DNA from 4 places in the Paenibacillus sp. FSL P2-0322 genome. Region 1 is predicted to be linked to each of the others. Evidence: a T-box and tRNA genes for the amino acid it is inferred to sense, from the RefSeq annotation. Region 1 holds a T-box; the other regions hold tRNA genes.

Evidence for each region. The T-box of region 1 lies ahead of leuS (leucine--tRNA ligase). A T-box ahead of a tRNA ligase gene usually reads a tRNA of that ligase, here a tRNA-Leu.
Region 2: it has a tRNA-Leu gene. The T-box ahead of leuS (leucine--tRNA ligase) is inferred to sense a tRNA for this amino acid. The anticodon was not compared.
Region 3: it has a tRNA-Leu gene. The T-box ahead of leuS (leucine--tRNA ligase) is inferred to sense a tRNA for this amino acid. The anticodon was not compared.
Region 4: it has a tRNA-Leu gene. The T-box ahead of leuS (leucine--tRNA ligase) is inferred to sense a tRNA for this amino acid. The anticodon was not compared.

What each region holds. Positions count from the first base shown of each region.
Region 1 covers NZ_CP150243.1:4,112,644-4,120,341, reverse strand. The annotation lists gene aroE (shikimate dehydrogenase) at 1-519, shown strand, start outside; gene yhbY (ribosome assembly RNA-binding protein YhbY) at 588-884, shown strand; gene nadD (nicotinate-nucleotide adenylyltransferase) at 902-1,492, shown strand; gene yqeK (bis(5'-nucleosyl)-tetraphosphatase (symmetrical) YqeK) at 1,476-2,072, shown strand; gene rsfS (ribosome silencing factor) at 2,069-2,416, shown strand; gene MKY24_RS18085 (S1-like domain-containing RNA-binding protein) at 2,413-3,321, shown strand; gene MKY24_RS18080 (class I SAM-dependent methyltransferase) at 3,325-4,098, shown strand; gene MKY24_RS18075 (tautomerase family protein) at 4,171-4,560, opposite strand; T-box leader at 4,745-5,002, shown strand; gene leuS (leucine--tRNA ligase) at 5,064-7,502, shown strand; gene comER (late competence protein ComER) at 7,483-7,698, opposite strand, start outside.
Region 2 covers NZ_CP150243.1:435,719-442,468, reverse strand. The annotation lists gene MKY24_RS02015 (Crp/Fnr family transcriptional regulator) at 1-183, opposite strand, end outside; gene MKY24_RS02010 (GAF domain-containing protein) at 483-932, shown strand; gene MKY24_RS02005 (response regulator transcription factor) at 1,075-1,728, shown strand; gene MKY24_RS02000 (PAS domain-containing protein) at 1,721-2,824, shown strand; tRNA gene MKY24_RS01995 (tRNA-Gly) at 3,025-3,095, opposite strand; tRNA gene MKY24_RS01990 (tRNA-Pro) at 3,105-3,178, opposite strand; tRNA gene MKY24_RS01985 (tRNA-Arg) at 3,201-3,277, opposite strand; tRNA gene MKY24_RS01980 (tRNA-Cys) at 3,304-3,374, opposite strand; tRNA gene MKY24_RS01975 (tRNA-Gly) at 3,385-3,459, opposite strand; tRNA gene MKY24_RS01970 (tRNA-Leu) at 3,466-3,552, opposite strand; tRNA gene MKY24_RS01965 (tRNA-Lys) at 3,567-3,642, opposite strand; tRNA gene MKY24_RS01960 (tRNA-Gln) at 3,647-3,721, opposite strand; tRNA gene MKY24_RS01955 (tRNA-His) at 3,739-3,811, opposite strand; tRNA gene MKY24_RS01950 (tRNA-Tyr) at 3,831-3,916, opposite strand; tRNA gene MKY24_RS01945 (tRNA-Thr) at 3,921-3,996, opposite strand; tRNA gene MKY24_RS01940 (tRNA-Phe) at 4,023-4,095, opposite strand; tRNA gene MKY24_RS01935 (tRNA-Asp) at 4,162-4,238, opposite strand; tRNA gene MKY24_RS01930 (tRNA-Met) at 4,264-4,337, opposite strand; tRNA gene MKY24_RS01925 (tRNA-Val) at 4,368-4,443, opposite strand; tRNA gene MKY24_RS01920 (tRNA-Glu) at 4,450-4,521, opposite strand; tRNA gene MKY24_RS01915 (tRNA-Ser) at 4,554-4,645, opposite strand; tRNA gene MKY24_RS01910 (tRNA-Met) at 4,649-4,722, opposite strand; tRNA gene MKY24_RS01905 (tRNA-Asn) at 4,757-4,832, opposite strand; tRNA gene MKY24_RS01900 (tRNA-Ala) at 4,837-4,912, opposite strand; tRNA gene MKY24_RS01895 (tRNA-Ile) at 4,935-5,011, opposite strand; rRNA gene rrf (5S ribosomal RNA) at 5,048-5,164, opposite strand; rRNA gene MKY24_RS01885 (23S ribosomal RNA) at 5,316-6,750, opposite strand, start outside.
Region 3 covers NZ_CP150243.1:4,597,982-4,605,679, reverse strand. The annotation lists rRNA gene MKY24_RS20305 (16S ribosomal RNA) at 1-1,060, shown strand, start outside; rRNA gene MKY24_RS20300 (23S ribosomal RNA) at 1,414-4,339, shown strand; rRNA gene rrf (5S ribosomal RNA) at 4,492-4,608, shown strand; tRNA gene MKY24_RS20290 (tRNA-Asn) at 4,628-4,703, shown strand; tRNA gene MKY24_RS20285 (tRNA-Ser) at 4,707-4,798, shown strand; tRNA gene MKY24_RS20280 (tRNA-Glu) at 4,816-4,887, shown strand; tRNA gene MKY24_RS20275 (tRNA-Val) at 4,898-4,973, shown strand; tRNA gene MKY24_RS20270 (tRNA-Met) at 5,003-5,079, shown strand; tRNA gene MKY24_RS20265 (tRNA-Asp) at 5,106-5,182, shown strand; tRNA gene MKY24_RS20260 (tRNA-Lys) at 5,211-5,286, shown strand; tRNA gene MKY24_RS20255 (tRNA-Gly) at 5,322-5,396, shown strand; tRNA gene MKY24_RS20250 (tRNA-Arg) at 5,402-5,478, shown strand; tRNA gene MKY24_RS20245 (tRNA-Leu) at 5,491-5,570, shown strand; tRNA gene MKY24_RS20240 (tRNA-Pro) at 5,578-5,651, shown strand; gene MKY24_RS20235 (BofC C-terminal domain-containing protein) at 5,766-6,470, shown strand; gene ruvC (crossover junction endodeoxyribonuclease RuvC) at 6,701-7,204, shown strand; gene ruvA (Holliday junction branch migration protein RuvA) at 7,201-7,698, shown strand, end outside.
Region 4 covers NZ_CP150243.1:4,977,887-4,985,584, reverse strand. The annotation lists tRNA gene MKY24_RS22150 (tRNA-Asn) at 51-126, shown strand; tRNA gene MKY24_RS22145 (tRNA-Ser) at 130-221, shown strand; tRNA gene MKY24_RS22140 (tRNA-Glu) at 239-310, shown strand; tRNA gene MKY24_RS22135 (tRNA-Val) at 380-455, shown strand; tRNA gene MKY24_RS22130 (tRNA-Met) at 482-558, shown strand; tRNA gene MKY24_RS22125 (tRNA-Asp) at 574-650, shown strand; tRNA gene MKY24_RS22120 (tRNA-Phe) at 688-760, shown strand; tRNA gene MKY24_RS22115 (tRNA-Thr) at 783-858, shown strand; tRNA gene MKY24_RS22110 (tRNA-Tyr) at 864-949, shown strand; tRNA gene MKY24_RS22105 (tRNA-Trp) at 957-1,030, shown strand; tRNA gene MKY24_RS22100 (tRNA-His) at 1,048-1,120, shown strand; tRNA gene MKY24_RS22095 (tRNA-Gln) at 1,131-1,205, shown strand; tRNA gene MKY24_RS22090 (tRNA-Gly) at 1,213-1,284, shown strand; tRNA gene MKY24_RS22085 (tRNA-Cys) at 1,297-1,371, shown strand; tRNA gene MKY24_RS22080 (tRNA-Leu) at 1,383-1,461, shown strand; gene MKY24_RS22075 (hypothetical protein) at 1,719-2,216, opposite strand; gene MKY24_RS22070 (hypothetical protein) at 2,898-3,080, opposite strand; gene MKY24_RS22065 (MarR family transcriptional regulator) at 3,301-3,822, shown strand; gene sufC (Fe-S cluster assembly ATPase SufC) at 3,803-4,579, shown strand; gene sufD (Fe-S cluster assembly protein SufD) at 4,627-5,910, shown strand; gene sufB (Fe-S cluster assembly protein SufB) at 5,954-7,351, shown strand; gene MKY24_RS22045 (NifU family protein) at 7,665-7,698, shown strand, end outside.

The sequences.
Region 1 (7,698 bases):
GTACGTTCCCTCAAAGAAGAGACTTCTGTCGATTTGAAGGGCGCAAGAATTGCTGTTCTTGGAGCCGGAGGGGCTGCTCGTGGCGTAATTCATGCTCTATTGGAGGAGCAACCGGAATCGGTTATTATTTTGAACCGAACACGTGACAAAGCTGAGCAACTGGCATTAGAGTGGACGACGGAGGCGATCCCAGTGAGGGGTTATTCTAACGAGGATGCCAAGAGCGTGCTCGCCACAGTGAATGTGTTGATTAACACAACCTCGGTGGGAATGTCCCCTTTATCGGATGAACTTCCACTGGAAACGAGCTTGATTCCGGAGGGAATCATTGTGAGTGATTTGATCTACAATCCGCTGGAAACGAGACTTTTACGGGAAAGCCGTGAACAGCGCGGCTGCACTGTACATGGGGGCTTGGGCATGTTCGTGTACCAGGGGGCTGTGGCTTTTGAGTATTTTACAGGGGTTGTCCCTGCTGTAGAGCAAATGAGAGCGGCTGTGCTGAGTAGCCTGTCGTAAGTAAGATTGTACATTAAAATTATGGAAATGCTGCATTGCATATGTGGCGACGAAGGGGTTAAATATACATGTTAACAGGTAAACAAAAAAGATATCTGCGTTCAATGGCGCATCATTTGGACCCGGTTTTTCAAGTAGGCAAAAACGGTACGAATGAGCATCTTATGCGTCACATCAACGATGCGATTGAAAAGCGTGAGCTGATGAAAGTGCAAATTTTGAACAACTGTTTGGACGACAAACATGAAATTGCGGAAGAACTGGCCGCGGAGACAGGTTCTGAGCTTGTTCAGATCATCGGGAGCACTATTATTTTGTACAAAGAATCCCGTGATCATAAGGAAATCGAGTTGCCTAGAGGATAACACGCGGGGAGAAAATTATGAAAATCGGTATTATGGGTGGTACATTTGACCCGATTCATATTGGACATCTGCTGGCTGGAGAAGCGGCAAGAGATGCCTATGGGCTGGATCAAGTATGGTTTATGCCTTCTCATATTCCTCCGCACAAACATCAGGCGGGGGCGAGCGGTAAGGAGCGTCTGGAGATGACGAGTGAAGCGGTAGCGGGTCATCCTGCTTTTGAAGTGCTGGATATTGAAGTGCTTCGCGGGGGAGTATCCTATACCATTGACACGATCAAGGAGCTTCAGGAGTTGCACTCTGCTGTGGATTTTTATTTTATTATTGGTGCGGATATGGTGAACTACTTGCCTCATTGGCAGGGAATTGAGGAACTGGCGCAGCGAATTTATTTTATTGGTGTTCGGCGCCCAGGGTTCCAGCTTGCGTTGGATGAGTTGCCGCATTATTTGCAGGACAAGGTACTGCTGGCGGATATGCCAGTGGTGGACATTTCGTCGACGGATATTCGAGAGCGTGCTGCGGAAGGGCGTACCATCCGTTATCTTGTGCCTGATCGTGTGCATGACTATATTACAAGGGGCGGTTTGTATGAAGTACAGCCGTGAGCAATTAATGGAAGCCGTATCTGGTCAAATGCCTGAAAAGCGCTGGAAGCACACACTAGGTGTTATGCATACCTCAGTTGAGCTTGCGCAGCGATATGGAGCAGATCCGGATAAGGCCGAACTGGCGGCTATTTTGCATGATGTAGCGAAATATTGGCCTGTCCAGCAGATGGAAGAGGTGATTCGCAGTCATCCCGAATGTGATCAGGAGCTTTTGGAACATGACAAGCAGCTCTGGCATTCAGAGGTAGGATACTGCGTTGCAGCAAGAGATTACGGAGTGGATGATCCGGAAATAAGGAATGCGATCCGCTGGCATACGTCAGGACGCGTAGGTATGAGCCTGCTGGATAAAGTCGTGTGTCTCGCTGATTACATCGAACCGGGACGGGATTTTCCGGGGGTTGAGCATATCCGTAAACAGGCAAAGAAAAGCTTGGAGCAGGGCCTTATCGCTGGATTTGACTCCACGATTACATTGTTGCTGGAAAAGAAAAAGGTTATTTTTCCACTGACAGTCTTGTCGCGCAATGACTTGATTCAACAACTAAAACAGAGAAAAACGGAGGTTCATGAATGACCCTAACTAATGAGCAATTAATGCAAACAGCGGTTGATGCTGCAAATGATAAAAAGGCAATGAATATTGTCGCACTGGATTTGCGGGGAATATCACTAGTAGCTGATTATTTTGTCATCTGCCACGGTAATTCGGATACACAGGTACAGGCGATTGCAACAGAAATTCGCAAACGCGCTCATGATGAAGGTGTAACCATCAAAGGAATCGAAGGAATGGATTCCGCCCGTTGGGTTCTAATGGATTTGGGGGATGTCGTAGTGCATGTCTTCCATCGCGACGAGCGCGAATACTATAACATTGAACGACTCTGGTCGGATGCTAAGGTTGTGGAAAAGGTATGAGTTTGATCGCCGGTACTTATGTCACCATTATGGTGGATCGTGAGGTATCTCCTTTCGGTTACTTTCTCACTGTTGGTGAGCAGGATGTGCTGCTGCATTATACGGAGCTGACACGTGAAATCGAAGTTGGTGAACGGTTGGAGGTATTTATTTTTCACGATACAGAGGACCGCTTGGCCGCAACTATGAAAAAGCCTTTCTTGTCGTTGGGCGAAATGGCAAAGCTTGAAGTGGCTGATGTGCATCCGCGTTTGGGTTGTTTCCTGGAGATGGGATTGGGTCGTCAGCTTTTGCTGCCGATTCGTGAGTTGCCAGAAAACCGAGATTTGCATCCTCGGGTGGGCGACTACGTGTATGCCATTATGGAGCATGACAAGCAAGGCAGACTGCGGGCTAAGCTGGCAGGGGAACAGGAGCTGGCTCCGTTGTGCTTCCACGCCCCTGATTCGTGGCTGAATACATGGGTGCAGGCGACTGTGTACAAGCCGCTTCAGATGGGCACATTCGTCCTGGTGAACGGAGGTGTGCTTGGTTTTGGCGCGATTGGAATGATTCATTCCTCGGAGCGTAACCGGATGCTTCGCTTGGGCGAAGAGGTCAAGGTACGGGTCACGCTTGTTCGGGAAGACGGTCGGGTCAATCTGGCGATGTCACCACGCAAGGAAGTAGGCCGTGATGAGGATGCGGAGCGGTTGATTGCTTTTCTGAAAGAGCGTCCGGGCGGCGGCATGCCTTATTCCGACGCAACACCGCCGGATATTATCAAGCAACGGTTTGGTATCAGTAAATCCGCCTTCAAGCGTGCGATGGGCAAGCTGATGAAGGAAGGACTGGTTACACAAAAGGAAAACTGGACCTACCTGGTGGAGAATATACCTGAACCGAAGGACGGGAATGGGGAATAAAAAATGGCTTCTTACCGGAAGTTTGCCTATGTGTATGATGAGCTGATGCAGGACATGCCGTACCCGGACTGGTTGCGCTTTGCACGGCAGGCTTGGGATCAGTACGGTATGCCTCATACGGTGGCCGAGCTGGGCTGCGGAACGGGTTCAATTACGATCCCCCTGGTTAACTCGGGCTTCGAGGTGGCTGGAATCGACTTATCCTCTGACATGCTGGCAGTAGCCCGTCGCAAAATGGAAACCACTCCACAGGGACAGCGATTGTTTCGTGAGGGAAGCGTTCGCTGGATACAGCAGGATATGAGAGAATGGATTTTACCCGAGCCTGTGGATTCTGTAATTTCTTTTTGCGATTGTCTGAATTACTTGTTGGAGGAAGAAGATATAATTTCTACTTTTCGCAGAACGCATGCTGGTCTAAAGCCTGGCGGAACCTTCTTGTTCGATGTACATCATCCTCAGACGTTTTTACGTTATGATGAAGAGCAACCATTCGTACTGGATGAACGCTCTATCTCGTATATCTGGACATGTGCGTTGGACACTCCCCGTTGTGAAATTGAGCATCATCTTAGTATCTTTGCGAAAGCAGAACAAGAAGGACGCGATCTATACCAGCGTTTCGAGGAAATACATGTTCAACGTGCCTATGACCCAGACTGGATGAAGGCAGAATTGTCCAAAGCGGGTTTTCGTGATGTGAAGGTATATGCGGATTTTGAATGGGTAGAAGCAGAAGATGACGCGGCGAGACTGTTTTATGTTGCTGTAAAATAGCAAGGCTTCATTTAGCGAGTATGGGAAAAGAAAGACGCTTTTCATGATGACATGAAGGGCGTCTTTTTGCACTCATATATTCACTTTATAGCTCAGCTGAAGCTCATCACCCGGTACACCCCGAATGCCCCAGTTCTGTTTGGGTGTTTCAAATATAGTAATCTCAAGATCCTGTGGAGAAATACCCAAAAGATCGTTAATTCTTTGGAATAACAGGTTAATGAGTTGCTTCTTAGCTTCTGTCGTTCTGCCTTCAAAGATACTGATTTCAATAATGGTGTACGCCTCAGAGCGACCATCGGCATATATAAAGTCTTCCTGATCCATAGGAAAAAAACGTTGAAACCTCTTGTCAGGAGGATATTTGAACGCATCCACCACAGCAGAATGAATCACCTCTGAAAGTTGCTTTTTGATTGGATTTAGAGTTTCTTTTATTCCGTAAATTTTAATCTGTGCCATTTCTCAGCTCACCTTTCTTATCTCAACTCATCTCAACTTGAAGCGATTTAATTCGAAATCATTATAAAACATTCGTATGCATGTGTCATGAACAATTAGTATGAAGAGGGTCTTTAACACCAAAGGTAGTCCTTATTTGACTTTTTTCGCGGTTTTCAATATAATAGTGCCATTATTAACGGTTAAACAATCGCTGATGAGGAATAGTAGCTTTGTCTGGACATGTAGAGAGCTGGCGGGTGGTGCAAGCCGGTTGACAGTGCAAAGTGAACTCGCCTCGGAGATATGCGTCCAACGCAGGAACGCCCTATACAGGTGCTTGTATCCTGTTATTAACCCGCATCGGATCACCTCCGTTATCAGGTGCAAAGGGAGTAGAACGCGAAGAACGCTTTCTGCTAACTAGGGTGGTACCACGGGAATATAACCTCTCGTCCCTAGCGCTGACACGCTACGGGATGCAGAGGTTTTTTTGTTGCATACCGTTTGAGGAGGAAAAGACAATGACAGACACACAGCCGAAGCACGGCTATCAACCGCAAAGTATTGAACCAAAATGGCAGAAATATTGGGATGAGAACAAGACGTTCCGTACCGGGGAAGAGCCGGGCAAACCGAAGTTTTATGCTTTGGATATGTTTCCGTACCCATCTGGAGCCGGCCTACATGTAGGCCACCCAGAGGGCTACACAGCTACGGATATTGTTTCACGATATAAAAGAATGCGCGGCTACAACGTACTGCATCCGATGGGTTGGGACGCCTTCGGTCTGCCTGCCGAGCAGCATGCGCTGGATACAGGGGAGCACCCACGCGAAATTACGGTGAAAAATGTAAATAACTTCCGCCGTCAAATCAAATCGCTCGGCTTCTCCTACGACTGGGATCGTGAAATCAGCACGACGGATCCTGATTATTACAAATGGACACAGTGGATCTTCATCCAGCTGTACAAGCGCGGCCTTGCATATGTAGCTGAAGTACCTGTGAACTGGTGCCCGGCGCTGGGAACGGTGCTAGCGAATGAAGAAGTTATTGACGGTAAGAGTGAGCGTGGCGGTCATCCGGTCGTCCGTAAACCAATGCGTCAATGGATGCTGAAAATTACGGAATACGCGGATCGTCTGCTGGAGGATCTGGAGGAACTGGATTGGTCTGAGAGTATTAAGGATATGCAGCGGAACTGGATCGGTAAGTCTACCGGGGCAGAGGTTCGTTTTCCAATTGAAGGCTATGACGAGCAACTCACAGTGTTTACAACCCGTCCAGATACACTGTTCGGCGCAAGCTACTGTGTGCTGGCACCAGAGCAGGAATTGGTGGATATTATCACTACGCCTGAGCAAAAGGATGCTGTGCAACAGTACCGTGAACAAGCTGCTCGTAAAAGCGATCTGGAGCGTACGGATCTGGCCAAGGATAAAACAGGCGTATTCACAGGAGCTTATGCAGTGAACCCGGTGAACGGCGAAAAGCTGCCGATCTGGATTGCTGACTATGTACTTGCAGGCTACGGAACTGGAGCGATTATGGCTGTACCTGCTCACGATGCGCGTGACTGGGAATTTGCCAAGCAATTTGGATTGAATATCATTGAGGTTGTCCAAGGTGGAGATGTCGCTAATGAGCCATATACTGAGGATGGACCGCACGTCAATTCCGGCCCGCTGAATGGACTTACCAACGAGGAAGCGATTCCGAAGATGATTGAATGGCTGGAAGCTGAGGGCAAAGGACACGGTAAAGTCACCTATCGCCTGCGTGACTGGCTGTTCAGCCGTCAACGCTATTGGGGCGAGCCGATTCCGGTAATTCATCTGGAAGATGGAACGATCAAAACGGTTCCTGAGGACCAACTTCCGCTCGTACTGCCGGAGATGGACAATATCAAGCCTTCAGGTACAGGTGAATCCCCACTGGCGAACGCAACAGATTGGATCGAAACCATTGATCCTGAGACAGGTATGAAAGCACGCCGCGAGACAAATACAATGCCGCAATGGGCAGGCAGTTGCTGGTATTACCTGCGCTTTATTGATCCGAAAAATGACAAAGAGCTTGTATCCAAAGAGAAACAACGTGAATGGATGCCTGTTGATTTGTATATTGGCGGAGCGGAACATGCGGTTCTTCACTTGCTGTATGCCCGTTTCTGGCATAAGGTACTGTATGATATCGGCGTAGTGGAAACGAAAGAGCCTTTTTATAAGCTGGTCAACCAGGGTATGATTTTGGGCAACAACAATGAAAAAATGAGTAAATCACGCGGTAATGTCATTAATCCTGATGATATTGTCAATACGTTTGGCGCCGATACGCTGCGTATTTATGAGATGTTTATGGGGCCGCTGGAAGCGACCAAGCCATGGAATGAGAATGGGGTAGAGGGAGCACATCGTTTTCTGTCCCGCGTATGGCGCCTGTTTGTTTCCGAGGATGGTAGCCTGAACGATAAAATTACAAATGACGGCGGTAGCGATGAGTTCAATCGTACTTGGCATAAAACGCTGAAAAAAGTAACCGAAGATCTGGATGCACTGCGCTTCAATACAGCGATCAGCCAGCTGATGATCTTCACCAACGATGCATACAAAGCAGACCTTCTGCCGCGTGCAGCAATGGAAAACTTCGTGCAAATGCTGTCGCCGCTTGCACCCCATCTGGCCGAGGAATTGTGGCAGCTGCTGGGGCACAATGATAGCATTACCTACGCGGCCTGGCCTGCTTATGATGAAGCATGGACGGTGGACGCCGAAGTGGAAATTGTTGTGCAAGTGAATGGTAAAATTGTGCAGCGTGCAACGATTGCCAAGGATCTTGATGCTAAAGCGATGGAAGCATTCGCTGTGTCGTTGGACAATGTTCAGCAGGCACTGGCCGGCAAAACGATCCGCAAGGTAATTGCTGTTCCAGGTAAGCTGGTTAATATTGTTGCCGGTTAATTGGCTTTAAGCCGAAGGAGACATCCACCTTTTGCATGTCTTCTTCATACTTGTTGTGCGTGGCCTGTATCAGCTCGGGAAAGACACTATGCAGGCTGATGTCCAACAGTGCGAGAGCTTCGGCAGTAATACCTCCGGGAACCGCTACTCTGGCCTGTAACTCGGCTGGTGTCATCCCGCCTTCCGTGAGCAGCTT
Region 2 (6,750 bases), 2.4 Mb from region 1:
ACCTGAATGTATATAATAAAGCTGCTCTGCATCATCGCCCTCTCGGAAAAGCATAACGCCTGCCTTTACCTTCTTCCAGGACATAATATCTTTTAGCAGATCCAAATGTTCTTCTGTCAAATAAATCTGAATTCCCGTGCGTTCCGCTTCGTCCCCAAACCGTTCCATACAAGTGGCTTGCATGTTAGCGTCCTCCTCGTGTTTACCTGATATCTATATCATAATGTTTTAATGCCTGGGTTGTTATCGGGAGAACACCTGATTTTATACCTTCCTACTCCCTGATTTGCTGTGATAAATATCACTTCCAAAGTAAGCTAACGCCCCATTTATCGGCCTTTTCCCTACTCCTTACCCGACCAGATGAAAAGTCAGTGTTTCCTGCGCCTATAGATCAGGGGGTTCCCTGATCTACTTTTGTAACTGTCGGAACTACAATGAATTAGAGATATAGTTTGGTTATGAAAAAGGATGTGTCTTCTATGCTACAAATAACGGATGAAATGCGAAAAGAACTGAATCAGTTGAGAGATACTATTTATGGTGATCTCACTGCCCTTGCATTTATGTCCAAGTCGGGTGGTAAGTTGCATTGGTATTACGCCTCCGGTAGCCGAAGCAATCGCTATCGTCTTATTTCTTTTAAGATTGGCCATGGTATTGCCGGGATGGCTGTTCGCTTGGGACGTACCGTGACTGTAAGTGCTTTGCTATCAGGTAGTATACGTTTGCGTCAGGAATGTGCACTAATGCTGGCCGAGCAGCTTCACTCTGCTGTTGCTATTCCCTTTTCCAGCACAGGGGATCTGCCCAACGGTGTGCTGCTTCTTGGTAATCGTGATGTGAGGATGTTCACAGAGTCTGATGTAGCCGAGGCCACTCAAGTCGCTCAACGCCTTAGCCAACTATGTGCTTACCCTCTTACTCCATAGATCAACAATGTTCTGTAGATAATGAAACTCATAAAATACTTGATATCACTGTCCCTAACTATCTTTGTTGATTGAAATCCCTAAAATTTGCTATGATTATGACAAAACGCACGGTTTTTTTACCGTTCGAGGGGATGACAAATTGATTCGTATACTAGTAGTGGATGATCACGTTGTCGTACGTTCTGGCCTCATGGCCCTATTGGACGGCAAAAACGGTATCAAGGTAGTAGGAGATGCAGCAGACGGGGATGAGGCAATCCACAAGGCAGTGGAGCTACAACCTAATGTCGTGCTCATGGATTTTAGCATGCCACCTGGCAAAGATGGTCTCACGGCAACCACTGAATTAAAAAAAAAGTTGCCCGACACAGAAGTCCTTATTTTAACAATGCATGATGATGAAGAATATCTGTTCCGGGCCATTCAGGCTGGAGCATCCGGATATATTTTAAAAAGCGCACCTCACGAGGAGTTGCTCGCTGCCATCCAGTCTGTAGCCGAGGGTAGTGCCTACTTGTACCCGAATGCAACCAAACGACTGATGAGTGAATATCTGGACAAAATCAAACAGGAAGGCATAGCCGGACCCTATGAATCCCTATCTGAGCGGGAAAAGGAGATTCTATCGTGGGTAGCCAAAGGATATGCCAACAAGGAAATTGCCGAGCACCTAGTGATTAGCGTCAAAACCGTAGAGTCCCATAAAAGTAACCTTATGGAGAAGCTTAACTTGAAAACACGACCTGAGCTAGTCAAATTCGCACTAAAAAAGGGGCTGCTCCATTATGAATGAACCTTCTAATCCTTTACTGCAGCATGCCTTTGGTGAATCAACCGATACATTGCTGAATGATCTAGAAATTTATATACCAGAGTCCCCTTTTCTCCATGCACTACGTAACTCACTCCACCAACTATCCAATCTAAAATTTGCTCTAGATACGTCTTCCATTGTTGCTTTGACCGATCATCGAGGTATTATTCAGTACGTGAACGACAAGTTTTGTGAGATTTCGCAATACAGTCGTGAAGAGCTGATCGGTCAGGATCATCGTCTCATTAATTCAGGCTATCATACCCCTGCCTTCATGAAAAACCTGTGGACTACAATCCGTTCAGGTGAGGTATGGCAAGGAGAAATACGTAATCGTGCTAAAGATAACAGCTACTACTGGGTGAATACTACGATCGTTCCGTTTATGGACGAGGAAGGTAAACCCTATCAGTACTTAGCGATCCGCAATGAGGTCACTAAACTGAAGAAAGTAGAAGCAGAACTCCAGTCTATGATGACGCAAGTCATGCAAATACAGGAAGAAGAACGTAAACGCTTTTCAAGAGAGCTACATGATGGGATAGGACAAAGCTTGTTTTCACTTATTATTCAGTTAGATAGCCAACTTGCCGAACAACCTAGTGCTGCTCTGGAGAGTCTTCGTTCGCAGGTGACCGACATCATCAAAGATGTTCGTGGTCTAGCGTGGGAACTTCGTCCCTCAGTTCTGGATGATTTGGGTGTCGTCCCAGCTATAAGAACCTATATTGAAAACTTCTGTTCTCATTACGGGATTGAGGTGCATTTTCAATGCACTCTACGTAAACGCCTTGATATTCGCAAGGAAATAGCAATTTATCGGATTGTACAGGAGGCATTAACGAATGTAGCCAAATACGCAGATGTAGCGGAGGCATATGTCGACGTTGAGGATCAAGATGAAATGATACAAGTGACCATTCGGGATGAGGGCATTGGATTCTCTGGAAAGTCCCAAGGAGAGGGAGTTGGATTGTTCAGTATGGAAGAACGAGCTAGAGGGGTAGGGGGATTTATGAGCATGACCTCTGCTCCAGATGAGGGAACCTCCATCCAGCTGACCATTCCCGTGTAAAAACTGTCCACTAGATCGGTTATCGGTGTATACCAGTTGTATGATCAGAACGATATACACCGATACCGAGATTATGAATAATCAACACATTGTGGGTACATGAAGATAAATACAAAAAAAGAGAGAGCTCTGTCCCCAGACAGGCTCTCTTTATTTATAAGGTGTCACCACTGAGGCAACAAGAATCCGCTATAGCAAAAAGCGGGTGATGGGAATCGAACCCACGCTACCAGCTTGGAAGGCTGGAGTTCTACCATTGAACTACACCCGCAAATCAGTATCGGGATGACACGATTTGAACATGCGACCCCCTGGTCCCAAACCAGGTGCTCTACCAAGCTGAGCTACATCCCGACATTATACTTTTTTTAAGAAATGGCGCGCCCTGAGAGATTCGAACTCCCGGCCTTTTGATTCGTAGTCAAACGCTCTATCCAGCTGAGCTAAGGGCGCATATTTAAATCCATAATGAGCAGTCAAGGCGCCACCCAGATTTGAACTGGGGATGAAGCTTTTGCAGAGCTTTGCCTTACCACTTGGCTATGGCGCCGTATGGATAATGGAGCGGACGACGGGAATCGAACCCGCGACCCTCGCCTTGGCAAGGCGATGCTCTACCGCTGAGCCACGTCCGCAAAATATGGTGCGGTCGAGAGGACTCGAACCTCCACGGGGGTTAGCCCACACGGACCTGAACCGTGCGCGTCTGCCAATTCCGCCACGACCGCAAAATAATTATAAATGGTGAGCCATGAAGGACTCGAACCTTCGACACCCTGATTAAAAGTCAGGTGCTCTACCAACTGAGCTAATGGCTCTTAATGGCTGGGGATATAGGATTTGAACCTATGCATGACGGAGTCAAAGTCCGTTGCCTTACCGCTTGGCTAATCCCCAATAAATTAAGAATAAAGGGCGGCCGATGGGGCTTGAACCCACGAATGCCGGAGTCACAGTCCGGTGCGTTAACCACTTCGCCACGACCGCCATATGATTATGAAAAGACTGGTGGAGGATGATGGATTCGAACCACCGAACCCGTAAGGGAGCAGATTTACAGTCTGATGCGTTTGGCCACTTCGCTAATCCTCCAAAATGGTGCCGGCGAGAGGACTTGAACCCCCAACCTACTGATTACAAGTCAGTTGCTCTACCAGTTGAGCTACACCGGCACATTACTCATTTCCCACTTGAAAGGTGGCTCGGGACGGAATCGAACCGCCGACACGAGGATTTTCAGTCCTCTGCTCTACCGACTGAGCTACCGAGCCATATTTTGTTTTATTACTACACCATATAATCCGCACTATATATGTCAACTATATATGAGATTAAAATGGCGGAACTGACGGGATTCGAACCCGCGATCTCCTGCGTGACAGGCAGGCATGTTAGGCCTCTACACCACAGTTCCAGAGGCATTTCCAATAGGAAATTAATTGCGGGGGCAGGATTTGAACCTACGACCTTCGGGTTATGAGCCCGACGAGCTACCGAACTGCTCCACCCCGCGACATTAAAAGGGATTTATCAAATTTTCTTATGGTGGAGGCTGAGGGGATCGAACCCCCGACCCTCTGCTTGTAAGGCAGATGCTCTCCCAGCTGAGCTAAGCCTCCATATTATGACCCGTAGGGGATTCGAACCCCTGTTACCTCCGTGAAAGGGAGGTGTCTTAACCCCTTGACCAACGGGCCTTACAAAATAAGTTCTGATTCCAATAAATTTATGGCGGAGAGAGAGGGATTCGAACCCTCGCACCACTTTCGCAGTCTAACCCCTTAGCAGAGGGTCCCCTTATAGCCACTTGGGTATCTCTCCGAGTAGCGGCAGAGGGGATCGAACCCCCGACCTCACGGGTATGAACCGTACGCTCTAGCCAGCTGAGCTACGCCGCCACCTTATATATAAAAGTCAGAAATATTCAAAACATGGCTCCCCGAACAGGACTCGAACCTGTGACAACTCGATTAACAGTCGAGTGCTCTACCAACTGAGCTATCAGGGAATATTGGTGGAGCCAAGCGGGATCGAACCGCTGACCTCCTGCGTGCAAGGCAGGCGCTCTCCCAGCTGAGCTATGGCCCCAATCTTTTTGTTATTCTAGAAGTGGTGGGCCTTAGTGGACTCGAACCACCGACCTCACCCTTATCAGGGGTGCGCTCTAACCAGCTGAGCTAAAGGCCCTAACATGTAAAACTTCATCATCCTTTAAAGGATATCGCTTGGCGACGTCCTACTCTCCCAGGACCCTGCGGTCCAAGTACCATCGGCGCTGGAGGGCTTAACGGTCGTGTTCGGGATGGGTACGTGTGGAACCCCTCCGCTATCGCCACCAAACATGAATTTGCTGTGCAAATTCTACCGTACGGTTATTCGGTTCATCACTTATCGTGTGAATGAATAGCCATGCGCTTATCATATGTCACTTGTACATACTTTCAAGGTTACACCCTGAAAACTGGATCCGAAACTCATTTGCGTTTTATTTTAGGATAAGCCCTCGACCGATTAGTATTGGTCAGCTCCATGCATTACTGCACTTCCACCCCCAACCTATCTACCTCGTCGTCTTCAAGGGGTCTTACTAATTGGGAAATCTCATCTTGAGGGGGGCTTCACGCTTAGATGCTTTCAGCGCTTATCCCTTCCGTACATAGCTACCCAGCGGTGCTCCTGGCGGAACAACTGGTACACCAGCGGTACGTCCATCCCGGTCCTCTCGTACTAAGGACAGCTCCTCTCAAATTTCCTACGCCCACGACAGATAGGGACCGAACTGTCTCACGACGTTCTGAACCCAGCTCGCGTACCGCTTTAATGGGCGAACAGCCCAACCCTTGGGACCTACTTCAGCCCCAGGATGCGATGAGCCGACATCGAGGTGCCAAACCTCCCCGTCGATGTGGACTCTTGGGGGAGATAAGCCTGTTATCCCCAGGGTAGCTTTTATCCGTTGAGCGATGGCCCTTCCATGCGGTACCACCGGATCACTAAGCCCGACTTTCGTCCCTGCTCGACTTGTAGGTCTCGCAGTCAAGCTCCCTTCTGCCTTTGCACTCTTCGAATGATTTCCAACCATTCTGAGGGAACCTTGGGGCGCCTCCGTTACTCTTTAGGAGGCGACCGCCCCAGTCAAACTGCCCACCTGACACTGTCCTCGCACCGGATCACGGTACCAAGTTAGAACCTAGATACGATCAGGGTGGTATCCCAAGGATGCCTCCCTTCAAGCTGGCGCTCAAAGTTCAACGGCTCCCACCTATCCTGTACAGATCGTACCCAAATTCAATATCAAGCTGCAGTAAAGCTCCATGGGGTCTTTCCGTCTTGTCGCGGGTAACCTGCATCTTCACAGGTATTAAAATTTCACCGGATCTCTCGTTGAGACAGCGCCCAAGTCGTTACGCCATTCGTGCGGGTCAGAATTTACCTGACAAGGAATTTCGCTACCTTAGGACCGTTATAGTTACGGCCGCCGTTTACTGGGGCTTCGGTTCATAGCTTCGCCCGAAGGCTTACCACTCCCCTTAACCTTCCAGCACCGGGCAGGCGTCAGCCCGTATACTTCGCCTTGCGGCTTCGCACAGACCTGTGTTTTTGCTAAACAGTCGCTTGGGCCTTTTCACTGCGGCCCCCTCGGGCTATTCACCCTACCGAGGCACCCCTTCTCCCGAAGTTACGGGGTCATTTTGCCGAGTTCCTTAACGAGAGTTCTTCCGCGCGCCTTAGAATTCTCTTCTCGCCTACCTGTGTCGGTTTGCGGTACGGGCACCTTCTCCTGGCTAGAGGCTTTTCTTGGCAGTCTGAGATCATGACCTTCGCTACTATAATTTTCGCTCCCCATCACAGCCCAGCCTTACGATGTGCGGATTTGCCTACACACCAGCCTCACTGCTTAGACGGACATCCATCAGTCCGCGTCA
Region 3 (7,698 bases), 490 kb from region 1:
ACCTGAGAAGAAAGCCCCGGCTAACTACGTGCCAGCAGCCGCGGTAATACGTAGGGGGCAAGCGTTGTCCGGAATTATTGGGCGTAAAGCGCGCGCAGGCGGCTCTTTAAGTCTGGTGTTTAATCCCGAGGCTCAACTTCGGGTCGCACTGGAAACTGGGGAGCTTGAGTGCAGAAGAGGAGAGTGGAATTCCACGTGTAGCGGTGAAATGCGTAGATATGTGGAGGAACACCAGTGGCGAAGGCGACTCTCTGGGCTGTAACTGACGCTGAGGCGCGAAAGCGTGGGGAGCAAACAGGATTAGATACCCTGGTAGTCCACGCCGTAAACGATGAATGCTAGGTGTTAGGGGTTTCGATACCCTTGGTGCCGAAGTTAACACATTAAGCATTCCGCCTGGGGAGTACGGTCGCAAGACTGAAACTCAAAGGAATTGACGGGGACCCGCACAAGCAGTGGAGTATGTGGTTTAATTCGAAGCAACGCGAAGAACCTTACCAGGTCTTGACATCCCTCTGACCGGTCTAGAGATAGGCCTTTCCTTCGGGACAGAGGAGACAGGTGGTGCATGGTTGTCGTCAGCTCGTGTCGTGAGATGTTGGGTTAAGTCCCGCAACGAGCGCAACCCTTATGCTTAGTTGCCAGCAGGTCAAGCTGGGCACTCTAAGCAGACTGCCGGTGACAAACCGGAGGAAGGTGGGGATGACGTCAAATCATCATGCCCCTTATGACCTGGGCTACACACGTACTACAATGGCCGGTACAACGGGAAGCGAAATCGCGAGGTGGAGCCAATCCTAGAAAAGCCGGTCTCAGTTCGGATTGTAGGCTGCAACTCGCCTACATGAAGTCGGAATTGCTAGTAATCGCGGATCAGCATGCCGCGGTGAATACGTTCCCGGGTCTTGTACACACCGCCCGTCACACCACGAGAGTTTACAACACCCGAAGTCGGTGGGGTAACCCGCAAGGGAGCCAGCCGCCGAAGGTGGGGTAGATGATTGGGGTGAAGTCGTAACAAGGTAGCCGTATCGGAAGGTGCGGCTGGATCACCTCCTTTCTATGGAGAATCGTTTCCTGCAACGGAAACATTCAAATATGAAGCGTAAGCTTCAAAACTCAGGTTTAGGCCTGTTACTCACTCGTTGCTCAGTTTTGAGAGCTCAAACTCTCAAGCTTCGACGAATGTTTCATTCACACATCCGTGTGGAACCGAAATATTCATCGGGTTTCGCTTCGAAGAAGCGAATTGCACCTTGAAAACTGGATACCGAAACGAAATTGCGTTTTAGAATATTCCTTTAAGCTGATCTTGTGTAAACAAGTGAAATAAAGGTAGCTGCCTTGAATTTCATTCACACGTAAGTGTTGAACCGAAATTCAAAGCGAATCGTATTTACCATGTAAATACTAGGTTAAGCTACAAAGAGCACACGGAGGATGCCTAGGCGCCAGGAGCCGACGAAGGACGTGGCGAACAACGATAAGGCCTCGGGGAGCTGTAAGCAAGCTTTGATCCGGGGATGTCCGAATGGGGAAACCCGGCTGTCTTCATCGACAGTCACTTTCTGCTGAATACATAGGCAGAATAGAGGCAGACCAGGGGAACTGAAACATCTAAGTACCCTGAGGAAGAGAAAACAATAGTGATTCCGTCAGTAGCGGCGAGCGAACGCGGATTAGCCCAAACCAAGGAGCTTGCTCCTTGGGGTTGTGGGACGTCTCACATGGAGTTACAAAGGAACCGGTTAGATGAAGAGGTCTGGAAAGGCCCGCCAGAGAAGGTAAAAGCCCTGTAGTTCAAAACTTGTTCTCTCCGAGACGGATCCCGAGTAGTGCGGGGCACGTGAAACCCCGTATGAATCCGGCAGGACCATCTGCCAAGGCTAAATACTCCCTGGCGACCGATAGTGAAGCAGTACCGTGAGGGAAAGGTGAAAAGCACCCCGGAAGGGGAGTGAAATAGATCCTGAAACCGTGTGCTTACAAGAAGTCAGAGCCCGATCTAGGGGTGATGGCGTGCCTTTTGTAGAATGAACCGGCGAGTTACGTTCCCGTGCAAGGTTAAGGTGAAGAGCTGAAGCCGCAGCGAAAGCGAGTCTGAATAGGGCGACTTGAGTACGTGGACGTAGACCCGAAACCGGGTGATCTACCCCTGTCCAGGGTGAAGGTGCGGTAACACGCACTGGAGGCCCGAACCCACGCATGTTGAAAAATGCGGGGATGAGGTGGGGGTAGCGGAGAAATTCCAATCGAACCCGGAGATAGCTGGTTCTCCCCGAAATAGCTTTAGGGCTAGCCTCGGAAAAAAGAATCGTGGAGGTAGAGCACTGATTGGGTGCGGGGCCCGCAAGGGTTACCAAGCTCAGTCAAACTCCGAATGCCATAGATTTAGTTCCGGGAGTCAGACAGTGAGTGCTAAGATCCATTGTCGAAAGGGAAACAGCCCAGACCATCAGCTAAGGTCCCCAAGTGTGTGTTAAGTGGGAAAGGATGTGGAGTTGCACAGACAACCAGGATGTTGGCTTAGAAGCAGCCACCATTGAAAGAGTGCGTAATAGCTCACTGGTCGAGTGACTCTGCGCCGAAAATGTAACGGGGCTAAACACACCACCGAAGCTATGGCTTGATGCTTGCATCAGGGGTAGGGGAGCGTTGAATGCGGGTTGAAGGTGTACCGTAAGGAGCGCTGGACTGCATTCAAGTGAGAATGCCGGTATGAGTAACGAAAAGATCTGTGAGAATCAGATCCGCCGAAAGCCTAAGGGTTCCTGAGGAAGGTTCGTCCGCTCAGGGTAAGTCGGGACCTAAGGCGAGGCCGATAGGCGTAGTCGAAGGACAACAGGTCGAAATTCCTGTACCACCGTAATCCGTTATGAGCGATGGGGTGACGCAGTAGGGTAGTGACGCGGACTGATGGATGTCCGTCTAAGCAGTGAGGCTGGTGTGTAGGCAAATCCGCACATCGTAAGGCTGGGCTGTGATGGGGAGCGAAAATTGTAGTAGCGAAGGTCATGATCTCAGACTGCCAAGAAAAGCCTCTAGCCAGGAGAAGGTGCCCGTACCGCAAACCGACACAGGTAGGCGAGAAGAGAATTCTAAGGCGCGCGGAAGAACTCTCGTTAAGGAACTCGGCAAAATGACCCCGTAACTTCGGGAGAAGGGGTGCCTCGGTAGGGTGAATAGCCCGAGGGGGCCGCAGTGAAAAGGCCCAAGCGACTGTTTAGCAAAAACACAGGTCTGTGCGAAGCCGCAAGGCGAAGTATACGGGCTGACGCCTGCCCGGTGCTGGAAGGTTAAGGGGAGTGGTAAGCCTTCGGGCGAAGCTATGAACCGAAGCCCCAGTAAACGGCGGCCGTAACTATAACGGTCCTAAGGTAGCGAAATTCCTTGTCAGGTAAATTCTGACCCGCACGAATGGCGTAACGACTTGGGCGCTGTCTCAACGAGAGATCCGGTGAAATTTTAATACCTGTGAAGATGCAGGTTACCCGCGACAAGACGGAAAGACCCCATGGAGCTTTACTGCAGCTTGATATTGAATTTGGGTACGATCTGTACAGGATAGGTGGGAGCCGTTGAATCTTGAGCGCCAGCTTGAGAGGAGGCATCCTTGGGATACCACCCTGATCGTATCTAGGTTCTAACTTGGTACCGTGATCCGGTGCGAGGACAGTGTCAGGTGGGCAGTTTGACTGGGGCGGTCGCCTCCTAAAGAGTAACGGAGGCGCCCCAAGGTTCCCTCAGAATGGTTGGAAATCATTCGAAGAGTGCAAAGGCAGAAGGGAGCTTGACTGCGAGACCTACAAGTCGAGCAGGGACGAAAGTCGGGCTTAGTGATCCGGTGGTACCGCATGGAAGGGCCATCGCTCAACGGATAAAAGCTACCCTGGGGATAACAGGCTTATCTCCCCCAAGAGTCCACATCGACGGGGAGGTTTGGCACCTCGATGTCGGCTCATCGCATCCTGGGGCTGAAGTAGGTCCCAAGGGTTGGGCTGTTCGCCCATTAAAGCGGTACGCGAGCTGGGTTCAGAACGTCGTGAGACAGTTCGGTCCCTATCTGTCGTGGGCGTAGGAAATTTGAGAGGAGCTGTCCTTAGTACGAGAGGACCGGGATGGACGTACCGCTGGTGTACCAGTTGTTCCGCCAGGAGCACCGCTGGGTAGCTATGTACGGAAGGGATAAGCGCTGAAAGCATCTAAGCGTGAAGCCCCCCTCAAGATGAGATTTCCCAATTAGTAAGACCCCTTGAAGACGACGAGGTAGATAGGTTGGGGGTGGAAGTGCAGTAATGCATGGAGCTGACCAATACTAATCGGTCGAGGGCTTATCCTAAGAATAAAACGCAAATGAGTTTCGGATCCAGTTTTCAGGGTGTAACCTTGAAAGTATGTACAAGTGACATACAATAAGCGCATGGCTATTCATTCACACGATAAGTGATGAACCGAATAACCGTACGGAAGAATTTACAGTGTAAATTCATGTTTGGTGGCGATAGCGGAGGGGTTCCACACGTACCCATCCCGAACACGACCGTTAAGCCCTCCAGCGCCGATGGTACTTGGACCGCAGGGTCCTGGGAGAGTAGGACGTCGCCAAGCAGAGCTTTATGATTATTATTCCCTGATAGCTCAGTTGGTAGAGCACTCGACTGTTAATCGAGTTGTCACAGGTTCGAGTCCTGTTCGGGGAGCCATATGGAGAGGTGTCCGAGTTGGCCGAAGGAGCACGATTGGAAATCGTGTAGGCGCCAAAAGCGTCTCGAGGGTTCGAATCCCTCTCTCTCCGCCATAATTATTTTATTGTATGGCCCGTTGGTCAAGGGGTTAAGACACCTCCCTTTCACGGAGGTAACAGGGGTTCGAATCCCCTACGGGTCATAAGTAGTATGGAGGCTTAGCTCAGCTGGGAGAGCATCTGCCTTACAAGCAGAGGGTCGGGGGTTCGAGCCCCTCAGCCTCCACCATTTATTTAAATAGCAGTCCCTAATATTATCGCGGGGTGGAGCAGTTCGGTAGCTCGTCGGGCTCATAACCCGAAGGTCGCAGGTTCAAATCCTGCCCCCGCAACCAATTAACTTTTGAATGTAAACTGCTATGGAACTGTGGTGTAGAGGCCTAACATGCCTGCCTGTCACGCAGGAGATCGCGGGTTCGAATCCCGTCAGTTCCGCCATTTTTACAAAGTTATATTACCCTGTTGGGAGCCATTAGCTCAGTTGGTAGAGCACCTGACTTTTAATCAGGGTGTCGAAGGTTCGAGTCCTTCATGGCTCACCATTCATGAACTTATATGTCATGGATATAATGATATTGCGGACGTGGCTCAGCGGTAGAGCATCGCCTTGCCAAGGCGAGGGTCGCGGGTTCGATTCCCGTCGTCCGCTCCATATTTGCGCCCTTAGCTCAGCTGGATAGAGCGTTTGACTACGAATCAAAAGGCCGGGAGTTCGAATCTCTCAGGGCGCGCCATTAACTTCATAAGCCGGTGTGGCGGAATTGGCAGACGCGCGCGACTCAAAATCGTGAGGGAAACCGTGGAGGTTCGAGTCCTCTCACCGGCATCTATTTCGGGATGTAGCTCAGCTTGGTAGAGCACCTGGTTTGGGACCAGGGGGTCGCATGTTCAAATCGTGTCATCCCGATTCAAAAGGAAAGTCGCTGGAAGCAGCGGCTTTTTTGTTATATTCATATCTTTTTGTATAAATCAGTAATCGTCAGGTCACACTAACACAAAAAGTGGGACGGAAGGGATTACTGTGAAGCGATTAAGTTGGAAAAAACAGATGAAACGGCGCTGGAAACAGTGGAGAAGAACAGTGTGGGCTTTTAGCATTTTTGGTGCGGCTTGTTTGCTGGCAGGGTTGGGTATTCTGTTTTCGAATTATTTGCAGGCTATGTTGTCACAGCCACTCGCTACTACCGTCATGGCTGAGGAGAGCATGAAGGAGGCTTCACATCTGAGCCCAACTGAAGATCACTCCTCACAGATGCAACTACTGCAAAGTATTCGTGCTTCCGGTATAAGCAGGAAGACCCGTCTATTAACCACCTACGTGTGTGGTACGGAAACACTTTCCTTGGGAACACTAAGTTCACAGCAGCTAGAGACCTTACTGAAGCAACATCCCGATTGGAAGGGGCGACTTAATACCAAAGGAGAGGTGTGGCTGGAGCGCAGGGTGGAAGACTTGTCAGAGTCATGCAAAGAGCGTGGATACATGGGTTTGAGCACTGACGGCCAGCTTACATTGTATGAAGGGCTACCTAAAAGAGAAAAAGTTATCCGCACTTTTTTTCAATTGGATGTGGGTTCCATGGAGACGGCCTTGCCAGAAGGGGTGTATAAACAACTTCAGCAGGGGATCCGTGTACAGGATATAAATGAGTATAACAGTGTAATCTCCACTTTTAGTGACTTTGCCGTGGAGCGAACACAAAGGGTATTAAAGCAGCACTATTGATTACAACTACGGAGACGTTAGGCATTGCCCATGAGGTGAGGCTTGAAGCGTCTCTTTTTATGTTTTTACTCACGTTTAAATTTTTTCCTCTATTAGATACAAAGTTTTGTTATAATGAAAAGAACGACACATATGTTCGCTTTATATGGTATTTGGCCATGATTATATTAAGGATAACGTCTGGCTATTGTTTAGTTACGCCATGTTTGAGCGATAGGGGAGAGATTTTTTTGCGTTTTTTAGGAATTGATCCGGGCATTGCCATTGTGGGCTTCGGATTTGTAGACAAGATTGGCAGCAAGGTGGTTCCTGTACAGTATGGCTGCATCCAGACGGAGGCCCATACACCGGAAGAAGAAAGGCTGCTTCATGTGTATGAAGGCATGTTGCAATTAATAGATAAATATAAGCCTGATGCGGTAGCACTGGAAAAGCTCTTTTTTAATCGCAACGTTACAACTGCTATGTCTGTAAGTCAGGCACGTGGGGTGCTGCTACTAGCTGCAAAACAACGTAATTTGCCTATAGGTGAATACACGCCGATGCAGGTAAAGCAGGCTATTGTAGGGTATGGTAAGGCTGAGAAGAAACAGGTACAAGAAATGGTTAGAATGTTTCTAAAGCTTCAAGTTGTGCCCAAACCGGACGATGTAGCGGATGCTTTGGCGGTGGCTATTTGTCATGCGCATTCTTATGGACTAAATTCAAAATTAAATGAGGTATTGCGAAAATGATAGATTTCTTGCGTGGTTCTGTGGCCCATTTGGAAAATGAATATGTCGTTTTAGATGTGCAAGGTGTAGGGTACCGGGTATTTTGTCCGAATCCTTACGCGTTCGCCAAAACTGAAGGTTCAGTGGTCATTTACATTCACCATCATGTAAGGGAAGATGCTATTTTACTGTTCGGTTTTGCGACTCGTGAGGAGCAGCAGCTGTTCCGTAAACTGATTGATGTATCTGGTATTGGACCGCGTGTTGCGCTTGGTATTTTAGGAGGCGGTACGCCTGCTCATGTGGTAACGGCGATTTATCAGGAGAATATCACATTTCTCACCAAGTTACCGGGGATCGGTAAAAAGACGGCACAACGTATGATTCTGGATTTGAAAGATAAGCTCGACGGTATTGGCTCGTTGGGGATGGCAACCGGATTGTTTGCTGAGCCTGTCGTAGAAGAAGGCGAAGGTTCATATTGGGGCGAGGCCCGTGAGGCGCTCAAGGCGCTG
Region 4 (7,698 bases), 870 kb from region 1:
AGTTTCGGATCCAGTTTTCAGGGTGTAACCTTGAAACAAATGCTTAATATTCCCTGATAGCTCAGTTGGTAGAGCACTCGACTGTTAATCGAGTTGTCACAGGTTCGAGTCCTGTTCGGGGAGCCATATGGAGAGGTGTCCGAGTTGGCCGAAGGAGCACGATTGGAAATCGTGTAGGCGCCAAAAGCGTCTCGAGGGTTCGAATCCCTCTCTCTCCGCCATAATTATTTTATTGCATGGCCCGTTGGTCAAGGGGTTAAGACACCTCCCTTTCACGGAGGTAACAGGGGTTCGAATCCCCTACGGGTCATAAAAAATATCATAAAAGAACTTGCAATAAAAAGTTCATTATGGTATAATATGAGAAGTGCTTAATTGTGGAGGCTTAGCTCAGCTGGGAGAGCATCTGCCTTACAAGCAGAGGGTCGGGGGTTCGAGCCCCTCAGCCTCCACCATTTGAAAATTAAATATTTATTATTGTCGCGGGGTGGAGCAGTTCGGTAGCTCGTCGGGCTCATAACCCGAAGGTCGCAGGTTCAAATCCTGCCCCCGCAACCAATTAAAATTTATTATGGAACTGTGGTGTAGAGGCCTAACATGCCTGCCTGTCACGCAGGAGATCGCGGGTTCGAATCCCGTCAGTTCCGCCATTAGTAATACAACGTTTAATGAAGAGCCTTATAATAAGGCTCGGTAGCTCAGTCGGTAGAGCAGAGGACTGAAAATCCTCGTGTCGGCGGTTCGATTCCGTCCCGAGCCACTTTTAATTGAATATTTTATGTGCCGGTGTAGCTCAACTGGTAGAGCAACTGACTTGTAATCAGTAGGTTGGGGGTTCAAGTCCTCTCGCCGGCACCATTTTTGGAGGATTAGCGAAGTGGCCAAACGCATCAGACTGTAAATCTGCTCCCTTACGGGTTCGGTGGTTCGAATCCATCATCCTCCACCAGTTTTATAGGGGCATAGTTTAAAGGTAGAACAACGGTCTCCAAAACCGTTGGTGTGGGTTCAATTCCTGCTGCCCCTGCCAATTATTCATTACTTGCGGCGGTCGTGGCGAAGTGGTTAACGCACCGGACTGTGACTCCGGCATTCGTGGGTTCAAGCCCCATCGGCCGCCCTTTACTTATTGGGGATTAGCCAAGCGGTAAGGCAACGGACTTTGACTCCGTCATGCATAGGTTCAAATCCTATATCCCCAGCCATCTTTATGCGGACGTGGCTCAGCGGTAGAGCATCGCCTTGCCAAGGCGAGGGTCGCGGGTTCGATTCCCGTCGTCCGCTTTGTTACACTCTGGCGCCATAGCCAAGTGGTAAGGCAAAGCTCTGCAAAAGCTTTATTCCCCAGTTCAAATCTGGGTGGCGCCTCCATAATTGAATATGCCGGCGTGGCGGAATGGCAGACGCGCTCGACTCAAAATCGAGTGGGAAACCGTGGAGGTTCGAGTCCTCTCGCCGGTATTAACTAAAAGAGTTCATTAGAGATAATCTCTAGTGGGCTTTTTTTATTTGAGCTTTAGTACCCCACTCATTGCTTGAGCTGAAGACACCTTTGAGTTGTATTCGAAATGCGAATAAATATTTGCCGTTGTTGCATAATCGCTGTGGCCTAACCATTCCTGAACTTCTTTCATGCTTACCCCTAATACATCTACATAAATATACTCCAGGTATTCAAGACAATAAGAATTGTCAGAAGATAAGCGATAGGATTCCTGTTATTCCTTCATACGAATCAGAAGCTCATAGAACGTGTTCACCAGTGGCAGTATACGGTGACTGGCTTTATTCTTGGTTCGGTCCTTTTCAATTTCAATATATCTACCATTCAAATTGCCCGATGTGGCGGTATGTTTAATATTAATAGTCCAATTCAATAAATCAATAGACGACCATTTTAATCCTACGACCTCGCTTCGGCTTAGCCCATAAAAGGCAGCCAGGATAACGAAAAGTTCAATTCTTTCGCCTCGAATTACTGCGAGGAGTTGATTCAGCTCCTCGGCATTGTAGAAGCTCACGACGTAATTGTTCTTTTTTGGGCTTTCAACTAAGTCAGGGAGATTCGCCACAATCAGCTTTATTTTCACGGCATACTGAAGGGCTCTGCAAATGTTCGCGTGGTAATGAATAACGGTATTGGCGCTGACACCTTGCACATTCATTTCATGGGTATACAAGGTCTGAAAATCCTCTGTAGTTAAATCATCAAGCAATACATCCCTTTCTCTCGGAAAAAGGATCTACGCGGCCTTTTACAGTGTCGGAATAGGAGATATAGGAGATAAGCCCGATACTGTTTTTCATCATCTCTAGCCATTGAAGCATAAAGTCTGCGAACAGCCTTTTGCTATTACCGGATGGAGTAGCCGCTTTTACTCTTACAGCATATCTTCGTTTTCAACCGCGAGTGCTTGTCCTTCCATATGATAATTCTTCCTGGCTTCCTGAAGCAAGATTTCGGCTCTTTTCTTGGTTCCTTTTATCTTAAGCCCCGTAGGGATCCATTTTGGTTATCGTTTACCATTCTCATCTTTACAGTTAGGCGGATGTCCCGTTGCGCTTTCTCCTCTTCCAACAACTCCAGAGGGTGAACCCGATCCTTTTTCAAATACCGGTTGAGCTTCGGAATGGATTTGCTACAAAAGTGGTAGCTGAATCCGCCGATGGATTGCTTTAGCGCCCAGAAGGTGCATTTGATTTTGAACCGGGCGGTATAAAGTTCGATGATCTAGGTCGCCTCCAGTGTCAGATCGGTGCTGGCTAGAATGGAGCATCGCCTGTTCGGATTCACCAGCAAAAACCACAGTTTTTGGTATACTCTTTGGCCCCATAACATATCCAGACACAGGTAACTGACGGATTATTCATTGCCATACATGCTCACGATAGCGTACTCAAACGCTGCGGTACGGCTTTAAAACAGCTCGGCCAAGCACCACCTTTGTCCTCTTTTTACGGTAGCGACCCCGGTCTGTGGCAGGTGTACCATGACGTTCATAGGCAACGGTATTGGACTTGGCTTCGGTTACCATATCCATCCGGGTGCTGCCGAATTGATCAGAGGTAGGCAAAACCATTTCCGGGACGTGCCCTAGTCAAAACACAGCATGAGGCCGATGACAATGACAACAAACCCATGAAAAGCGCCTCCAAAATTGCGTCACATTTAACACAATTGATATTGATTATCAATATCAATTGTGTTAATATAATTTTGTTCACTAGTGAACAAAAAATAATCTAATGGTGACACTGAACTTGGTCTGCAACTACTACAAGAGAGGGGAGATTGGGAAATTGGAGTTTCAAAATCATTTTAAAGGTCATCTTTACGAGCAATATATTAAAATGCTACATCTGAATGAGCTGTATACTGAACAAGAATTTAACTCGTTTCGGCAACAGGCCAGAAAGTACCAGATTGACATGCTCTCCAACAATATTACTAGTGTACACGTTATTGATTGCATTGGTGATTATGAACCGATAAATCATACCGGGATTGTGGAGAAGATGGGGTTGTCCAAAGCTAGCATTACTAAAATTAGTGCAAAGCTGCTGGAAATGGGCTTCATTATGAGAAGTCAACTGAACAGCAATCGTAAGGAGATTTACTTTAGTTTAACGGATAAGGGAAGACACGTTTATCATTTGCATAAAGAACTGCACAAAGAAAAAGAAGAAAGGTTTTACCAATTCATTGAATCCTATTCAGAGGTTGAGCTGCAGACTATTGGAAAATTTATGAGTGATTTGGTGGCGCGTGCCGAAGAATACTCCGAAGGGAAGTTTACGATAAATGACGACATTAAAGATTGAGGAATTAAGATCCAAGATTGAAGGGAAAGAAATTTTAAAAGGGCTCACACTGGAGATTCATGGCGGAGAGATTCATGCGATTATGGGGCCTAATGGGACGGGAAAAAGTACATTGGCTTCAGCTTTAATGGGCCATCCCAAATATGAGGTTACTGGCGGTAAGGTGACGCTGGACAATGAAGACCTTCTGGAGATGGAGGTGGATGAGCGTGCCCAGGCAGGCTTGTTCCTCGCTATGCAATACCCAAGTGAAATTGCTGGCGTGACCAACTCGGACTTTCTCAGAAGTGCCATCAATGCACGGCGTGAAGAAGGCGATGAGATATCCTTAATCCGTTTTATCCGTGAAATGGAGAGCAAAATGAAGGGGCTGGAGATGAACCCGGAATTTGTGCATCGTTATTTGAATGAGGGATTCTCTGGCGGTGAAAAAAAGCGGAATGAGATTTTGCAAATGATGCTACTTGAACCCAAGTTTGTGATCCTGGATGAAGTGGACTCAGGGCTTGATATTGATGCACTGCGTATTGTGGCCAATGGCGTAAATGAGATGCGCAGCCCGGATAGAGGCTTTTTAATCATCACCCATTATCAACGACTGTTGAATTATATTACCCCGGATTTTGTGCATGTCATGATGCAAGGCCGGATAGTTAAATCTGGCGGTCCGGAGCTTGCCCACCGTTTGGAGGCTGAAGGGTACGATTGGGTGAAGGAGGAACTTGGGATTACGGATGAGACGGTAAGGGAAGCTTAAAAGCCGGAGAGGAGGAACAGCACGTGGATATACAAGCTAGAGTTTCAATGAATGTGGACGATTTACGCGCATGGTCAAGCGCTAAGGATGAACCTCGTTGGCTGATTGAACGCCGCGTTCACGCACTCGAACTGGCAGGGACGCTGGAGTTGCCTAAAGTGGAGAAAATCAATCTCGAAAAATGGGATATCTACGAAAGTGGAGATTACAAAGCTGAGAATGCGTGGTCTAGTTTGGAGGAAGCGCCGGAGGTTGTTCGAGGTTTGGTTGCTTCTCCGGTGAAAGGCGGACTAATCGTTCAGTTCAACTCGGATGTAGTGTATACGAAATTGTCCGAGAGCTTAGCCGCCCAGGGAGTCATTTTAACGGATCTGCATACTGCGGCAAAAGAGCATGAGGAGCTGGTTCAACGTTATCTCTTTCAGGCAGTAAAGCCAGAAGAACATCGTTTATCTGCTGCACACAGTGCCTTATGGAGTGGTGGCGTTTTTCTATATGTCCCAGACGGTGTAGAGGTTGAAGCACCTATTCAAGCGATCTTTCTTAACGATACAAGCGGTGTGTGTTTTGCTCCTCACGTCTTAATTGTGGCAGGGAGCAACAGCAAGATCACTTATGTGGATAATTGTGTATCGAGTGGTGATGATGTCAAGGTATTGCATAACGGTGTGACGGAGGTCTTCGCGGGGGCGGGCTCAAAGGTGCAAGTAGCTTCGGTTCATCAGCTTGCTGCAACTACAACAGATTTCACCCAGCGACGGGCGGTCGTTCTTGCTGATGGGGGTGTGGAATGGATTATTGGTGAGATGAACAATGGTTATACCGCCAGCGATACCAAGACTTTGCTACAAGGCAACGGGGCGGTCTCCGACAATAAGGTGATTGCTATTGGCACGGGCAATCAAAAATCGAGCTATACAACTCAAGCTCAGCATTTTGGCAGAAGCTCGGTAAGCCAGATGATTACGCGTGCAGTCATGCTTGAAGAAGCTACGGCCATTATTAACGGCATTACAAAGATTGAAAAAGGCGCAACCCATTGTGATGGTCAGCAAACAGAACGCGTGCTTATGCTAAGTCCTAAAGCTCGCGGCGATGCCAATCCGATCCTGCTGATAGATGAGGATGATGTAACCGCGGGTCATGCTGCATCCGTGGGGCAAGTAAATGCAGAGCAAATCTATTATCTGATGTCGCGCGGGATATCACGGAGTGAAGCCGAACATCTTGTTATTTTCGGATTTCTCGCTCCTGTCATTTCGGAGATCCCGCTGGAAGGTGTTCGCAGTCGCCTAAAAGATTTAGTGGAAAGCAAGCTCGGCAGATCATAGCAAATCAAAATGAATCTTGAAAGGTTAAAAAGGAGTGATACTAATGGCTAAAAAAGCACCAGATATGGGCGAATATAAATATGGGTTTCGCGACAAGCACCAGTCTATTTTTCAATCTGGAAAAGGTCTGACGGAAGAGATTGTCCGGGAAATTTCCCGGATCAAGGAAGAGCCGGAGTGGATGCTCAATTTTCGGTTGAAAGCTTTGAATCAATTCTACAAAATGCCGATGCCTGAATGGGGAGCGGATTTGACCGGGCTAAATCTTGATGACATCCAGTATTACGTTCGCCCTTCTGAAAAACAGGGAAAGACCTGGGAGGAGGTTCCTTCCGAGATCAAAGCAACCTTTGACAAGCTGGGAATCCCTGAAGCGGAGCAAAAGTTCCTGGCGGGCGTATCCGCTCAATATGAGTCGGAAGTAGTTTATCACAGCATGCGGAAAGAACTGGAGGATCAGGGCGTTATTTTCCTTGATACGGATAGTGCATTAAAGCAATACCCCGAAGTGTTTAAGCAACATTTTGGGACGATCATCCCTCCTGCCGACAATAAATTTGCGGCGCTTAATAGTGCAGTTTGGTCAGGCGGTAGCTTTGTATACATTCCGAAGGGTGTTCAGTGCGAGGTTCCTATACAAGGTTATTTCCGTATTAATTCTGAAAATATGGGTCAATTCGAGCGGACATTAATTATTGCCGAAGAGGGCAGCTTTGTCCATTATGTTGAAGGATGTACAGCACCTATTTATAGTACCAGTTCTCTGCATAGTGGAGTTATTGAAATTATTTGCCGGAAAGATTCCCGTGTCCGTTACACGACCATTCAGAATTGGGCTCCTAATATCTACAACTTGGTAACCCAAAGGGCTGTGGCAGAAGAAAATGCCACAATGGAATGGGTGGACGGCAACATCGGCTCCAAGGTAACAATGAAGTATCCGGCAGTATTATTGAAAGGACGGGGAGCCAAGGGGTCCATCCTGTCTATTGCCGTAGCCGGTAAAGATCAGCATCAAGATGCTGGCGCGAAGGTAATTCACCTTGCTCCCGAGACAACATCTACGATTATATCCAAATCCATCAGCAAGCAGGGCGGAAAAGTAAACTACCGAGGGTTGTCCAGCTTCAGCCGCGATTCCGCAGGGTCCAAGTCCAATATTAAGTGCGATACGTTGATATTGGACAACATGTCAACATCAGATACGATTCCGTACAATGAAATTAAAAACGATCAGATTACTTTGGAGCACGAGGCAACAGTATCCAAAGTGTCCGAGGAACAATTGTTTTACTTAATGAGCCGCGGGCTTACAGAACAAGATGCTACACAAATGATTGTAATGGGCTTTATTGAACCGTTTACCAAAGAATTGCCAATGGAATATGCCGTTGAAATGAATCGGTTGATTCAATTTGAGATGGAAGGAAGCATCGGTTGATTCATTAATTTAATAGATCAAACCTTTATCATTCTTTAAAGAGGTGCTAGTAATGAAGAAAAATAATTCGGACGATTCAGAACTAGCTCAAATTACCCGAGAGATACGAAAACTTCAGTTCTGCTTCAATATGCTGTCAGGATTGAGCGCAAGTTGTGGTGTGATGATACCTTTAGACTCTATTCATACGCTTATAAGGGAACTTTCGGATCAAGAGGTCACTCTTAGGCAAAAAGCAAAGGATCACTCAGACGATCTAGGGTGAAAAAAGGTCTGAATTGACGGTTGATAAAAAATGGGAGGAGTTGACATAATGGATGAAAATGGAGTTTTATTCGATGAAGTAT